Regions from separate parts of the Peribacillus sp. GL_122 genome, predicted to be linked through region 3. Evidence: riboswitches for the same ligand, from Rfam matches in the RefSeq annotation. Region 3 holds a riboswitch; each other region holds the start of a gene.
What was found. Region 3 has a riboswitch for glycine ahead of AC3ISB_RS13020 (amino acid permease). Riboswitches for the same ligand answer to the same signal wherever they lie in the genome.

Region 1 (3,968 bases), 2.1 Mb from region 3:
AGGCATTCCTAATACGTATGGTTCTATTTTATTAACAAAAGGTAGAAATCCTAGTATGCCTATAAAAGGAACTAGAGTAAGGATATATATAATCTTCATTAAACAAACCCCTCCGTTTTAAATAAGTGAAACGTCCATCAATGGGGTTTATTCTTCAATGCCACTGATGGCTGGGTGAACCAAACCGGGAAGGAAAATTCATACAAGACGGATTTACCTTCTTTTAAAAAGGTCCGATGATATATAATAGCTTACACTATTTTGATATAAAATTTAATGGAGTTGGGTGATATATTTTAGCAAAAACGCGCCAACTGCCTAATCTTGATATGTTTCTTAGATGGATAAAGCCTTGAATTCGAATTGAATTCAAGGCTTTATTTCCTTTAGCTATTTTTTTTCCGATAGTTATATAGTATCACCAAGAGTATGAACCAGATCGGGGTCAAGAGCAGTGATAGTCGTGTAGCTTCAGCGAACAGCATAACAATAAGGATGAATAGGAATAATCCTAAAATGGCGTAATTGACAAAGGGTGTAAAAGGAGCCTTGAAAGTCGATTCGGCTCTTAGATCAGGCCTTGTTTTCGAATATTTGAGATGGGAGATCAAGATAATGCTCCATACCCAAATGAAACAGATGGCACTGATGGTCGTCACGACGGTAAATGCCTGTTCCGGTATCAGCTTGCTTAATAATGCCCCTATTGATACAACGATTGTGGATGTTAATAAGGCATTGCTTGGAACAGCCTGTTTATTTAATTTTTCCAGTTTAGCAGGGGCTTCGCCATTCCTGCTTAACGTATAGAGTATTCGGCTTGTTGAAAATAAACCGCTGTTACATGCAGAAGCAGCGGATGTCAACACGACGAAGTTGATGATTCCTGCAGCGACAGGAATGCCGATTAACGCAAAGACCTCTACAAATGGGCTGCTTGAGGCATCAAGTTGTGTCCATGGGTTGACACAGAGAATGACGAATAGGGCACCAACATAGAAAAGTAAAATCCGGACAGGGATTTTATTGATGGCAGAAGGAATGTTCTTTCTCGGGTTCGCCGTTTCCGCTGCGGAAACCCCGACCAATTCGACACCGACAAATGAGAAGACGACCAACTGTAATGATAATAGGAATCCGGAAATGCCATTGGGGAACATGCCCCCATGATTCCATAGGTTCGTTACGGAAACCGTTCCGGTATTGGTGTTGAAGCCGATGATCAATAGAATGATTCCTACGATGATCAAGGCAAGGATCGTGATTACTTTAATGATGGCAAACCAGAATTCCAATTCGCCAAATAACTTAACGGTCAATAGGTTCAACCCTAACAGAATGACTAGGCATATTAGAGCTGGAATCCATTGAGGGATATCGAACCAATATTGTATATAGACACCGACAGCTATGATATCGGCCATTGCGGTCATGATCCAACAGAACCAATATGTCCAACCTGTCACGAATCCAGCCCATGGACCGACATATTCGGTTGCAAATTCAGTGAATGATGCATAACCTGCATTGGATAATAGCAATTCGCCCAGCGCCCTCATCACAAAAAACAAGGCAATCCCTATTATCAGATAGGAGAATATAATGGAAGGTCCAGCCAATTGTATGGCTTTTCCGGATCCTAAAAATAAACCGGTGCCAATGGTTCCTCCTATTGCAATCAGTTGTACATGTCGATTTTTTAAATCTCTTTTTAATTCCTGTTTAGCCAATTCTTACGCCCCCGTTTTTTATAGTCTTGTTAGTGAATGATTTCAACCTGCATGGTCTTGGAGAGAGGGACGTGATTTTTTGCCCTGCTTGCCTATTCCATTGGTTTTCAAGAGTGTAGTTTTAAGTCCAATCACAAAATGGACAATAAAAAAAGAGATTGGATAATACCAATCTCTTAAAGGGTTCAGAATAACAATTCTATCATTCGTTACTCTTCTGTCCTTTTGCCTGAGATTGTGAATCCTTCGGCGCTGCATCTTGTACAGTCTCTCCAGAAGCTGCTCCTGCTATAGTGTCATCCATAGCATTCATCGCTTGCTTGTATGCGGTTGTGAAGAAATGTCTGTCAGTGTTAATCTTCCACTGTTGGATCATTCATTATGCTTATAAAATAATATTGGAATTCTATCATCAATTTTTCGGTAGGTCAACAAATATTTTTGAAATGAAACAGGCATTATCGCAGTTTAATAGTGGTTTGTATTTAACTTAAGGTTTAAGCAGAAGTGATAGTTTTCTGCTCTTTTTGAACGATCACTATTATAAAATACTGAACATCATTTTTTTAAAATGATATTTTTAGATTAGAAAAATCGACAAGATATTATTGGTAACTGTTTTTTTCAAAAATACAATTGTATTTTTACAGAATATTTACTATTATAAGATAAGGAAATATAATTGAAGTGTTATGTAATATTGATTACGATAAAGCATTTCTAATTAAAAGAGAGTCGTTCGTGGCAAGGATGGAAAAGCATTACCGATATTGCATCTGGGGGAGTTAATCATGTCGAACAAGGAATTAAAGAGAGGGCTGGAATCAAGACATATTCAAATGATAGCTTTAGGCGGAACCATCGGGGTCGGTTTATTCATGGGTTCTGCGAGCACCATCAAATGGACCGGGCCCTCTGTTATGCTTGCTTATGCAATCGCAGGTATTTTTATATTTTTCATCATGCGTTCCATGGGTGAGATGCTATATTTAGAACCGACTACAGGTTCTTTTGCAACCTTTGCGAGCAGCTATATACATCCCTTGGCAGGTTATATGACTGCTTGGAGCAATTGGTTTCAATGGGTAATCGTCGGAATGTCCGAAATCATCGCGGTTGGGTTGTATATGCAATATTGGTTCCCGGAGTTACCTGCTTGGATACCAGGTGTGGTCGCCATGATCATCTTGGGGGCGGCAAACCTTATTTCGGTTAAATCCTTCGGGGAATTTGAATTTTGGTTTGCGCTTATAAAAATCATAACGATTATATTGATGATCATTGCCGGCCTTGGCCTTATCTTCTTTGGAATAGGGAATGGCGGGGATGCTATTGGATTATCGAATCTTTGGGCAAATGGCGGCTTCTTTACGGGAGGCTGGACAGGATTCTTCTTCGCGCTTTCCCTAGTAGTGGCTTCCTATCAAGGCGTTGAGCTTATCGGAATCACAGCAGGAGAAGCGAAAAATCCAACCAAGACCGTAACAAAAGCGATCCAATCAATCATATGGCGCATTTTAATTTTCTACATTGGTGCCATATTCGTCATCGTGACAGTATTCCCTTGGGATCAACTGGATGACTTAGGCAGTCCATTTGTTTCAACCTTTGCCAAAATAGGTATCACTGCAGCGGCAGGCATCATTAATTTTGTCGTAATCACTGCAGCAATGTCTGGATGCAACAGTGGGATTTTCAGTGCAGGACGTATGCTTTACACACTGGCATTGAATGGCCAAGCTCCGAAAGCCTTTGCTAAAGTATCTAAAAATGGAGTGCCGGCATATTGCACGATCGCTGTACTTTTAGGATTGGGCATCGGGGTTATCCTGAATTACCTTGCACCGCCTCAATTATTCCTTTATGTGTACAGTGCGAGTGTATTGCCCGGGATGATTCCATGGTTTGTCTTACTTATCAGTGAGCTTAAATTCAGAAAGGTGAATGCTGCTGAAATGGAGAAACATCCGTTCAAAATGCCGTTGGCCCCTTACAGTAACTATGCGACGATTGCCTTTTTACTGATGGTGCTTGTCGGTATGTGGATCAATCCTAGTACAAGGATTTCCTTGGTTGTCGGGATCGTTTTCCTAGCCTTGGTCGCAGCAAGTTATTACATGCTGAAAATGGATAAACGAACACCATTGGATGTTAAATCCGATGATGAGATTTCCTGATAAGGTAAAAAAAGCCCTTCTCTTAATTCGAGAAGGGCTTTTTTTGTTTTTTTGGATCAAT
Region 2 (3,968 bases), 1.1 Mb from region 3:
AAGTTTATGAGCTTCATCAATAATGATGAAGTCATATTCCTGAGTAAAAATGATATCTCGATGTGGAGCGCGTTTCGCTGTATCAATGGATGAAATGACCACATCACAGGAGTCCCAAACATAACTTTTTCTCTGAACGACTGCCGGTATATGAAACTTGGTATTCAATTCAAAAGCCCATTGTGTGACAAGGGAGGCTGGAACAAGGATCAATACTTTTTTTACAAGGCCCCTAATCATATACTCTTTTAGGATCAAGCCTGCTTCAATTGTTTTTCCGAGCCCCACCTCATCAGCTAAAATGGCCTTTCCATTCATCTTTTCCACCACTTGCTTGGCTGCTTCCAATTGATGGGGAAGCGGGGTTAACTGCGGAAGGTGCTTGGGCGCCTGTAAACCTTCAAAATCAGGGATGATAAGATTTTCCTCCATTTGAACCGCCAACTTATAAAGCTCCCAATTTCCCCATGGACCGTCATTTTCCATTTTTTGCAGAAACTCGTCATTCCATTCAGAATTGAAGGATATATTGATTTTCATAGAAATAACTCCCTCTTAAATCATAATTTCCTTAATAAAAGGTCAAAACCCGAACATTTCGTATGTGAAGTAAGAAAAATATTTCTTTTCAAAAGATATTGCAGAGATAAGTTTCTTAGGGTAGGATATAAGTATATTTAGAAAATTCCAATTTCCAAACGCTACAAAGAATCTTTGTACATCGATTTTGCAGTTCGCGTTTTCTTAGTATGAGCTATAGGCTCCTAATTTATCCAAGATTACTGAAGGAGATCACTCAAACGGTTTCTGAAGTTTTAGGAGAATTGGCAGAGAATGCATTCCATGATGCTCAAAGGTTTTACCGATGCTTGGGGCTATTTCGCTTCCTTTCATTGGTAGACCATTCATATGCGGGTGAAGATAAGGGGAGAGACTACGGATGTAGCGCCGAAGGAGCAAACTTAGCAGTGAATCTCTCAGGCAAAAGAACTCTTATTGGACGCAACTCTGGAGAGCGCCGCCCGTTTTGGGACGGCCACCAAAGGGGAAAACCTATTACATAGGTAAACTTTCAGGTTTCAGGACAGAGAAAAAGCTCAAACGGGCTTTCTCTGTCCTTTTTTGTGCTTTTTTCACATCATGAATCAGGATATACCTGATGCGTAATGACAAGAAGCTTTTGATAATGAAGCCAATTAATTTAAAAAAATCTGAAGGGGGTCATTTTTTGACCAATTTAAAAAGAACACCACTATTTGAGGTTTATCGTGAATACGGAGGTAAAACGATTGATTTTGGCGGCTGGGAACTTCCTGTCCAATTTTCGGGTATAAAGGACGAACATGAAGCCGTACGTACAAAAGCGGGGTTATTCGATGTTTCCCATATGGGGGAAGTCGATGTTAAGGGTCCTGGGAGCCTTTCCTTTTTACAGAAGATGCTGACTAATGATATATCAAAGCTGCAACAGGGCGGTGCCCAATATACCGCCATGTGTTATGAAAACGGAGGAACGGTTGATGATCTTATCGTGTATAAAAGGGCTGAGGACGACTATCTGCTCGTGGTCAATGCAGCGAATACAGAAAAAGATTTCAATTGGCTGCAAGCTAATTTAACGGAAGATGTCCAAATTACGAATGTATCGAGTGACTATACACAGCTGGCACTTCAAGGACCATCTGCAGAAAAGATATTACAAAAACTATCGGGAAATACTGACTTAAGTGAAATTGGATTTTTCAAGTTCAAGGAAAATGTCCTGATCAACGGTATCTCCACGTTGGTATCCCGTACTGGATACACTGGTGAAGATGGGTTTGAGATATATAGCGACAGTGAAAATGGTCCTGCCCTTTGGAAGGCGATTATGGAAGCCGGAAAGGAAGAGGGGGTTCAGCCGATTGGTTTAGGTGCTCGTGATACCCTGCGTTTTGAAGCGAAACTGCCGCTGTATGGACAGGAGCTTTCAGCGGACATCACCCCGATGGAAGCTGGTATTGGTTTTGCAGTAAAAGTGGATAAGGAAGTGGATTTTTTCGGGAAAGCCGTTCTTGCTGAGCAAAAGGAGAAAGGAGCTCCCCGCAAGCTTGTGGGAATTGAAATGATTGACCGTGGCATTCCACGTCATGGGTATAAGGTCTACAGCGGTGATAAAGCCATTGGCGAGGTCACGACCGGTACCCAATCACCAACGTTGAAGAAAAACGTGGGATTGGTACTTATCGATAAGGAATTTTCGGTGCTGGATGCGGAAGTCGAAGTGGAAATCCGTTCCAAACGTTTGAAAGCCGTTATCATACAAACACCTTTTTATAAAAAACCACGTAAATAGAGAGGAATGGTCATTAGATGAAACATCGTTATTTACCCATGACAGAGCAAGATAAACAAGAAATGCTGGAAGCGATAGGGGTATCTACCGTTCAAGAACTTTTCAATGATATCCCTGAAAGCGTTCGTTTTCAAGGAGAATACGATATCAAGCCTGCTAAATCGGAACCTGCATTAATGAAAGAATTATCAAGGCTTGCTGCCAAGAATGCGGACCTTAAAACCTATGCTTCCTTCCTTGGTGCGGGTGTCTATGACCATTACGCACCGGTCATCGTCGATCATGTTTTATCCCGTTCTGAGTTTTATACGGCTTATACACCCTATCAGCCTGAAATTTCACAGGGCGAGCTTCAGGCGATCTTTGAATATCAAACGATGATATGTGAATTGACGGGCATGGATGTTGCTAACTCCTCCATGTATGACGGCGGGACGGCGCTAGCTGAAGCAGCCATGCTTGCTTCAGGCCAGACACGACGCAAGAAGATTCTCATTTCAGGAACCGTTCATCCTGAATCAAGAGAAGTTGTGAAGACATATGCGAAAGGGCAACGGGTGGAAGTGGTCGAAATTCCTTATAAAGACGGTGTGACGGACTTAGCTGCTTTAAGGGAATTGGCGAATGATGACATTGCAGGAGTGATCGTGCAATATCCGAACTTTTTTGGCCGCATCGAGCCATTGAAAGAAATGGAGGAAATCATTCATGGAGTCAAGTCCATGTTTATCGTTTCCAGTAACCCGCTTGCATTGGGAGCTTTGACATCCCCTGGTGCACTCGGTGCAGATATCGTAACGGGGGATGCCCAGCCATTCGGCATTCCAGCGGCATTTGGGGGACCTCATTGTGGATATTTTGCCGTTACTAATAAACTTGTTCGGAAAGTTCCGGGCCGACTCGTCGGTCAAACAGTGGATGAAAATGGAAAAAGGGGGTTTGTATTGACCCTTCAAGCTCGTGAACAGCACATTCGCCGTGACAAAGCCACATCCAACATTTGTTCCAATCAAGCTTTGAATGCCTTGGCAGCTTCTGTTGCAATGACCGCGCTTGGGAAAAAGGGTGTCAAAGAAATGGCCGTGCAAAATATTCAAAAAGCGCATTATGCGAAAAAAGCAATTATGGCAAAAGGGGTGGAAGTGATATTCGACGGTCCTTCGTTTAATGAATTTGTCATTAAACTGCCTGCTTCGTTTTCAGAAATCAATAAAAACCTTTTTGAAAAAGGGATGATCGGCGGCTTCGATTTAGGGACGGTTTATCCTGAGCTGAAAGACCATATGCTGGTCGCGGTAACTGAACTTAGAACAAAAGAAGAAATTGATGCACTTGCGCAGGAATTGGGGGATCAACATGAATAATCAAGATCAATCACTCATTTTTGAAATCAGTACTTCCGGTCGAATCGGATACAGTCTGCCAGAAATGGATGTTGCAACTATTCCGCTCGAAGAAATTCTTCCTGCCGACTACATCCGTGAAGAAGAGGCAGAGCTTCCTGAGGTGTCCGAACTGGATATCATGCGTCATTATACAGCACTTTCCAAACGGAATCATGGGGTGGATTCGGGTTTTTATCCGCTGGGTTCATGCACGATGAAATATAATCCGAAAATAAATGAAAATGTGG
Region 3 (3,968 bases):
TTTTGAAAGCGCTAACAATACTATTCTAAAATATTTATTTCGAATTATCATAGAATCAACCAGATATCTTTGGCTTTTTAAAACGGGCAGATTTTTTACTCACCGAGTTGGAAAAAATGGAGCGGCAACTATCTGGACAAACACAGCAAATAGAATCAAAGGATTTCTTGCCTCTTAATTCCCCGCTACCTCTCTCTGATTCTCCTGATCCACCTTCGTTATGCGCATCTTATAAATCGCAATCAGCATAATGAACCAAACAGGAGTAACGAATAAGGCAACACGAGTGTCGTCCGCAAGTGCAAGAACAACAAGGACGAACGCTAGGAAAACAAGGATCAAGTAATTGGAAATTGGATAAAGTGGTAATTTAAATTTGTTCTTTTTCACTAGATCTGGTCTTGTTTTACGGTATTTCAAATGACTGATGACTGTAATTCCCCAAATAAAGATGAAACATACGGTAGAAATACTTGTAATCAAGGTAAATACTCCTTCAGGCATTAAATAATTCAAAACAACAGAAATTAAAATGACAACAGTTGAAAAGAACAATGCATTGGAAGGTACTTTACGGTCATTAAGTTTTGCAAACGGTACAGGTGCATTTTTATCTTTGGCAAGTGAGTATACCATCCGGCTTGTACTGAAGATTGCGCTGTTACATGCCGAAGCAGCCGATGTTAGGACTACAAAATTAACGATACCAGCAGCTCCAGCAATACCTACAGCCACAAATACTTGAACGAATGGGCTTTCCGTTGGGATGATTGCGTTCCACGGATAAACACTCATAATGACAATAAGTGCGCCAATGTAGAAAATTATAATCCGAATAGGAATATTATTGATCGCCTTGGGGATAACTTTTTCTGGATCTTCTGTTTCACCTGCTGTAAGTCCTACAAGTTCAATGCCCACAAACGCAAACACTACCATCTGGAATGAGAGGACAAAACCATTTATTCCATTTGGGAACATACCTTCGTGACTCCACAGATTCGTGAAACTTGCTGCGCCTGAATCAGTGGAAAAGCCTTTAATAATCATGAAAATACCGATAACAATTAATGCTAGAATAGCTATGACCTTAATTAATGCGAACCAGAATTCCATTTCGCCAAAAAGTTTTACGGTTGCAAGATTCATAAATAGCAGAATGACTAGTGCAATTAATCCAGGCATCCACTGCGGTACGGAGGGAAACCAATACTGAGTATAAAGTCCAACTGCTGTTAAGTCGGCCATTGCGATTGAAATCCAGCAGAACCAGTATGTCCAGCCGGTTACAAATGCTGCCATATTACCTAAATAGTCTCTTACAAAGTCAACAAAGGAATGATAGTTCAAATTAGATAAGAGTAGTTCTCCAAGTGCGCGCATGATTAAAAAACAAATGATGCCTGTAATCATGTAAGCAAATAGAATTGATGGCCCAGCTAAATGAATAGATTTTCCTGCCCCAAGAAATAATCCCGTTCCGATTGCACCACCAATAGCTATGAGTTGTACGTGCCTGTTTTTTAACCCTCTATCCAACTTTTGTTCCTGCATACGATTCCCCACTTTCTACTTTTATAGGCTACTTGGAATTTTTTCCTTATAAAGGTTCAGTCCTTCAATGAGTGTGAATTATTAGCATACTGGGAGACTGACCTATCACTGTAAGCGCTTTCTTGGTGGGTACTAGATATAGTTTTTTGAAATAGATCTACCAACCTTTTTTGAAAATATACCATTAGTTGCACAAATCAAAGGATAGACTCATTTATCTACATATCTCCATGCACTCTCCTCTCTTTTTATCTTTCCAAGTACAAAAAAAGGCAGAGGAAAGATAGGGATTTTCCTAACTTCCTCTGTCCTTTTACCTGAGAGTTTAGCTCCTTCGGTGGCCTATGGCTCTCTTCAGAGACGCGTCCAATTGTAGTCCTTTTACCTGAGAGATTAGTCCCCTGCTTTTTAGGGTTTGCTCCTTCGGTGCTAAACAATGTTTAGTCTCTCCCACAATCTTCATCCGCTGATATAGAGTTGTACTACTAGTTGTATATTATCGGGTTTTAATGGATATTTCAATTATTATCTGAAAAAGCTCTATTTTCTGATAATTAAATATGGACAAGTTTGAACTTTATGAACAGTGTATAATTTGAAGTTATTAGCTACGAAAAAACAAGCTTATAGCAGCTTTTCTATGTCGCAAGGAATCCCAAACAAGCTTATGTATAAGCGAAACATTTTTACATTTTTCCGATTGACAATACGGGTAAATTTTAAAGTTGGGAAAGGGCATAGAGTCTATAGTTTTAACATAATTAATGTATGGAAAAAGAGAAAATTCGAGACTCGCGAAAATCCTTGCAGCAGTAAAGATTGTCTAGGAGCTTCCTCCCTAAGTTCAGCAGTATCAGAAGCCTTCTCTTCTTTATCAACTTCCTCTTCAGCCCCACTACCTGCTATATTAGCAATGATGACTATTGCTAGAACCCATACCCACCACTTCTTTGGCTTCTTTAGCTTGATTTTTTTTTCCTTAACCATTAAGCCTTATACCCCCTTTACAGTTTTTCAGACGGACTGTTGTAAACAAAAATAGAATAACATAATTTGGATCAATAAGGTTTATATTTATCATCAAGCATTCATTTTCACAATGCTTGACGTGTTAACGAAACCATCTCCCATTTCACTTTACCAGCGTCAAACCAGGCCTCTAATTTGGTTAGCCTCTTCTTTTAAAACATATCCATAAAGTATGATCAATTCTATACCTTACCTTGATAAAATGACATATTTTAAGGGCGTGTTTAGGATGATCCAAACACACCCTTATAAAAATTCAATTGATTCATTCTATAAAAAGGGTTGATTTATTTGCATTCCCTATTTACAGATAGGTGAAAATTCGAAGTTATCGTTGCCTTTTCCATAGTAATAGGGTGGTTAGATTTTTTATTTATAGAATCAATCAGCCCCTACCTCGCACCGTGCATGAAAGTTTCCCTTCACACGGAGAATCCGTCTATCAGGTACTGCCATTAGCCTTTCTCCGCAATCGTTTTACTTTTTACTAATAAAAATATCTAATTCAGCAAATCCTGTGGTAATCTGAACCACACCTTACAAATGATTCTAATCTTTTCCTTAATCTAACTCATAATAACCACAAACAACATACCCTACTGCTTTTGCTGCCACGAGAAGGGCATCTTCATCGATATCAAATTTAGGATTATGATTAAAATAAGGTTTTTCTACTCCTTTAGGTGTACAAGCAATGTAAAAGAAACAGGAAGGGATTTTTTCAGCATAGTAAGCAAAGTCTTCAGATGGCGGCATTGCTGGAAATTCCATTACTTCTTTAATATCTTTATCCTTTGCATTCTTAAGAAACTCAGCAACTTTTCCTGTTAGTTCGGGATCATTATATAAAGGTGGATAGTCATTCGTATATGTAAGATCACATGTTACACCAAACTCTTCTTCATGTCCTTTTACAAGGCGTTTAACTTCCTTTTCAATTTTTTCTTTTGTTTCAACAGTCATATAACGGATATCGCCTTCAAGCTCTACGCTGTCTTTAATTATATTAAATGTTCCTTTTCCATCAAAAGATCCAATAGTAATCACACCAATATCAAATGGACTTAATCGACGGCTAATAATCGTTTGAGCAGCTGTAACAAAATGAGCACCAGCCACAATGGCATCATTTGCTAGATGTGGTGAGGAACCATGTCCACCTCTGCCTTGAATTTTTAATTTCAAATAAGCCCTGCCGTTAAAGGAATATCCAGCATGATAACCAACAACTCCTGCTGAATCCATTGGCAGCAGATGGATGCCAAATATATTATCTAAATCGTCAAGTACCCCGGATTCTACAATACTCTTTGCCCCGCCTGGCGGAACTTCTTCCGCATGCTGATGAATAATTTTGATTGTACCGGGAATTTCATCTTTTAATT
Region 4 (3,968 bases), 1.6 Mb from region 3:
GGCTGCTCAAGTATCGAGAGACAAACCGAAAAGGCTATGAAGGCTGCTGAAGTGGCTTTTCGTGACGATGAAAAACAGCCCAATCAAGAGGCGGGGCTAATTCAGGTCTATCTGCCAAAGGATTTTAAAGTAGTGGAAGAACATGATAATAATTTGATTTTACAAAAAGGTGATAAGATTTATATATTATTTGACAATCCAAATGAAAAAGAAGACAGCTCCGTGATATATTTGGCGATAAAGGAACAAGATGATCAAAATGTAATGCTGCATTCTTTTCAGACTGAAGATAAATTCGGCTTTATCTCGATCAAAGAGATACCGAAAGAAAAGTATGAGCTTGCAGTGGGAATCGGCGGGGTGAAGCTGACAACCGAAACGGATAAAGACCAATTAAAAACCGATGCAAAACAAATGATGGAAATCGTTTCATCCGTGCCCCAGTAATAAGCTGACCCCTGCCTTTCAACCGATCCGTATTAATGGTTGATTTCTGGAGAGTCTGGTATGATGGGATTATAAAAACTAAGGTGTCATTTAGAGCAGGAGGAATATTCAAATGGAAAATTTACAAACCGTTGAGCAATATGATGCATTGAAAAATGAAGGCAAACATATCTTTCTTTTTTCGGCGACATGGTGTGGGGATTGCCGTGTAATCGAACCGATAATGCCGGAGATTGAAACGAAATTTCCTGACTTTACATTCATTCATGTGGACCGTGATGAATTCATCGATGTGTGTGCGGCTAATGATGTATTCGGTATACCAAGTTTCATCGCGTATGATAATGGTAAAGAGCTAGGCAGATTCGTGAGCAAGGATCGTAAAACGCAAGAACAAATTGAGGAATTCATACAATCACTATAATCAATATCCCCTTCTCGCTGGGGATTTTTCAATGAAGAGGAGGGTCAGTCATGAAAATGGACAGCACGAAGCTGAAAAATATCCTGAAGGAATGTTTAAAAGATGAAAATCGCACATTTAAATTCGATAGCAAGAAAGATACGTTACGGGTGGAAAATGTGAAGACCGGGAAGGGTATCACCATCGAGTTGCCTCCTGTACTTGCTAACTATGAAAACGTACAGGAAAAGGCCATCGATGAAATTATCTATTACGTGGAAGAGGCCCTGAATGTGATGGGGGGAGAACATAGCATGGAAGGCAAGGAGAAATTCATTTTCCCAGTCATCCGCTCGACCTCCTTTCCAATGGAATCGGAAGAAGGAAATCCATTTTTATTCGATGAGCATACGGCTGAAACCCGGATTTTTTATGCCCTTGATTTAGGGAAAACCTACCGTCTTATAGATGAAAAGATGATTCAACGGGAAAATTGGCAGGGTGACAGGATCCGTGAAATTGCCCTTTTTAATGCCCGTTCCCTCTCCACTGAAATGAAGTCGGATATCGTTGCAGGTAATGCATTTTATTTTTTGAACACGAATGATGGTTATGATGCCAGCAGGATCCTGAATGAATCATGGCTTCGGGAAATGAAGGACAAGATCGAGGGAACCATGGCTGTGGCCATTCCCCATCAGGACGTCATCATCATTGCCGATGTGAAGAATGATACGGGCTATGATATTCTTGCGCAAATGGCGATGAGCTTCTTTGCCAGCGGTCATGTTCCAATAACGGCTCTATCATTTCTTTACGAAGAAAATGAGTTGGAGCCCATCTTCATTATGGGTAAAAACAAAAAGCGTGAACAATAATATATTGAATACAAAAGGACCGTGTCAGCATCTGACAGCGGTCCTTTTAAAGTTTAATAGAGTTTATGACCCTTAGAGTTGATATTTATTTTTTAATCGGTGATAATATAATTGTAATATTTTGAAAATATGGAATAAAACAATATAACGAGCGGATGAACGTTGTGGGAGAGTGCAAAGCATTGAGCCACCGAAGGAGCAAGTTCCAAAAATATCCCTTGGAGCAAATCTCTCAGGTAAATGGAACCGCAGCTGGACGCAACTCTGGAGAGCGCGCAGGAAGTGTGCCACCAACGGGGAAACCTCCATGACCAAAATGGAGTTAAACTCTCAGGTAAAAGGACAGAGAAGGGAGCGGTAAGTTTACGGAACCCTTCTCTGTCCTTTTTTATTTGGCTTTTTACATACAGAAGGTTTGCAGCGAACATGGAACTTACTAATATGCTAATCAACTTGAAATAATGGGGGAGAATAATCGTGAATGTGAAAAGCAAATTAATGAACATGCTTGAAGCCCGTAAAGGGGAAATGGTTCAAATCCGCCGTCATTTACACGAGAATCCGGAGCTATCCTTCAAAGAAGAGAAAACGGCAAAATATATCATTGATTTTTATAAGGGGAAAGATGTATCGATTCAAACGAATGTAGGAAATGGATTAGGGATCATCGTGACGATCGAAGGCGGAAAACCAGGGAAAACGATAGGTCTCCGTGCCGATTTCGATGCACTGCCGATTTCAGAAGAAGCGGAGGTTCCATTCCGTTCAAAAAATGAAGGTGTCATGCATGCCTGCGGACACGATGGGCATACCGCTTATTTATTGGTATTGGCAGACTGCATCAATGAGCTGAAAGATTCCCTATCAGGTACGATCAAAATAATTCATCAACATGCAGAAGAAACACCCCCCGGAGGAGCCAAAAGCATTATGGAATCAGGGTTTTTGGATGAACTGGATGCTGTTTTTGGAATCCATTTATTTCCTTCTCATCCAGCAGGGGTTGTCGGGTATCGCGGCGGCTATTCGATGGCTGGACGGACCTATTTCAAGTTAGCGATAAAGGGTGTAGGCGGCCATGGATCCTCCCCGCATATGGCTAATGATACCATTGTGGCAGGCGCCCATTTCGTGACAGCCGTACAAACCGTAATCAGCCGTCGCTTGAACCCTTTTGATATGGGTGTAGTCACAATCGGCTCCTTCGATGGAAAAGGAAGCTTTAATGTCATTAAAGATCGTATAGAAATTGAAGGGGATGTTCGTTATATGACAGCAGAGACCCAACAGCTGATCGATAAGGAAATCCACCGGATCGTTAAAGGGATAGAAACGGAATTTGATGTTCAGTGCGAACTTACATATGTTCCCGATTATCCTCCGTTATATAATGACCCTGAACTGACTGGATTCGTGAAAAATAGCCTGGAAAGCATGGATGACAAAGATATTAAGAAGGTTGTGGAATTTCCGGTTTTCTCTGGTTCGGAAGATTTTTCGTATTATGCAGAAAAGATTCCTGGCTGCTTCTTTTACATTGGCTGTAAACCGAAAGGGGTGGAGAAGGCATATTTCAATCACCATCCTAAATTCGACATTGATGAGGATGCCCTTTTGATCGCTTCCAAATCAGTGGCGCAGGTTGTATGCAGTTTTTATGAATGGAAATAGTACCTTTGGTCTTTGTTTGCAAAAAAAACGCAGAAACCCACAAAACACCGTTCGGTATTAACGAACGGTGTTTTATGGGTTGCGGCAGGTATTTGGATGCCGTCGGCGGTTTCATGAAGGATGTTGCAATGAATTGGCCAGTCTGCTTCAAAGGCTGCATGAAAACTTAATCTCTTTGTAAACGCGATTTAACAGCGGTGTTTTATTTAAATAGTAGACTAGGGGCTAATGTTATTTCGCAATTGATAGGTTTAAACTCATTCCAGAAGGGGTTTAATAGGGTAGGAGCTCTGCGAAATACGTTAAGTTAGCAGGAATGCGATAAAAAAAATAGATGCTAATCCCAATTCAGCTTAAATTTTCTCGATATTTTTAAAATAACTGGTAGAATTAGTTACATAACTACAGATGTAGAAAGAGTGATAGTTTTGAAATGGCTAAATAAGATGAAAAAATGGTTCCAAGCAGAGGAAATTATTGAAATCGAAGAAATTATTATAGATGAGCCGCTTGATGAAGAGACATTAAAGAAAATGGATTTTTCAAAGCTTTCTAAGTCAAAGAAAGAA

Region 1: another riboswitch for glycine. It lies ahead of AC3ISB_RS03100 (amino acid permease); the one in region 3 lies ahead of AC3ISB_RS13020 (amino acid permease).
Region 2: another riboswitch for glycine. It lies ahead of gcvT (glycine cleavage system aminomethyltransferase GcvT); the one in region 3 lies ahead of AC3ISB_RS13020 (amino acid permease).
Region 4: another riboswitch for glycine. It lies ahead of AC3ISB_RS20730 (amidohydrolase); the one in region 3 lies ahead of AC3ISB_RS13020 (amino acid permease).

The regions. Positions count from the first base shown of each region.
Region 1 is NZ_CM174415.1:639,497-643,464, forward strand. It holds gene AC3ISB_RS03095 (DUF3311 domain-containing protein) at 1-99, opposite strand, end outside; gene AC3ISB_RS03100 (amino acid permease) at 387-1,730, opposite strand; glycine riboswitch at 1,938-2,016, opposite strand; gene AC3ISB_RS03105 (amino acid permease) at 2,522-3,907, shown strand.
Region 2 is NZ_CM174415.1:3,842,992-3,846,959, reverse strand. It holds gene AC3ISB_RS18565 (DEAD/DEAH box helicase) at 1-540, opposite strand, end outside; glycine riboswitch at 916-1,003, shown strand; glycine riboswitch at 1,007-1,090, shown strand; gene gcvT (glycine cleavage system aminomethyltransferase GcvT) at 1,229-2,335, shown strand; gene gcvPA (aminomethyl-transferring glycine dehydrogenase subunit GcvPA) at 2,353-3,699, shown strand; gene gcvPB (aminomethyl-transferring glycine dehydrogenase subunit GcvPB) at 3,692-3,968, shown strand, end outside.
Region 3 is NZ_CM174415.1:2,697,631-2,701,598, reverse strand. It holds gene AC3ISB_RS13020 (amino acid permease) at 175-1,554, opposite strand; glycine riboswitch at 1,858-1,914, opposite strand; glycine riboswitch at 1,918-2,017, opposite strand; gene AC3ISB_RS13015 (hypothetical protein) at 2,299-2,541, opposite strand; gene AC3ISB_RS13010 (amidohydrolase) at 3,145-3,968, opposite strand, start outside.
Region 4 is NZ_CM174415.1:4,294,030-4,297,997, reverse strand. It holds gene AC3ISB_RS20745 (hypothetical protein) at 1-447, shown strand, start outside; gene AC3ISB_RS20740 (thioredoxin family protein) at 560-871, shown strand; gene AC3ISB_RS20735 (DUF1444 domain-containing protein) at 922-1,728, shown strand; glycine riboswitch at 1,983-2,084, shown strand; gene AC3ISB_RS20730 (amidohydrolase) at 2,212-3,399, shown strand; gene AC3ISB_RS20725 (DNA translocase FtsK) at 3,828-3,968, shown strand, end outside.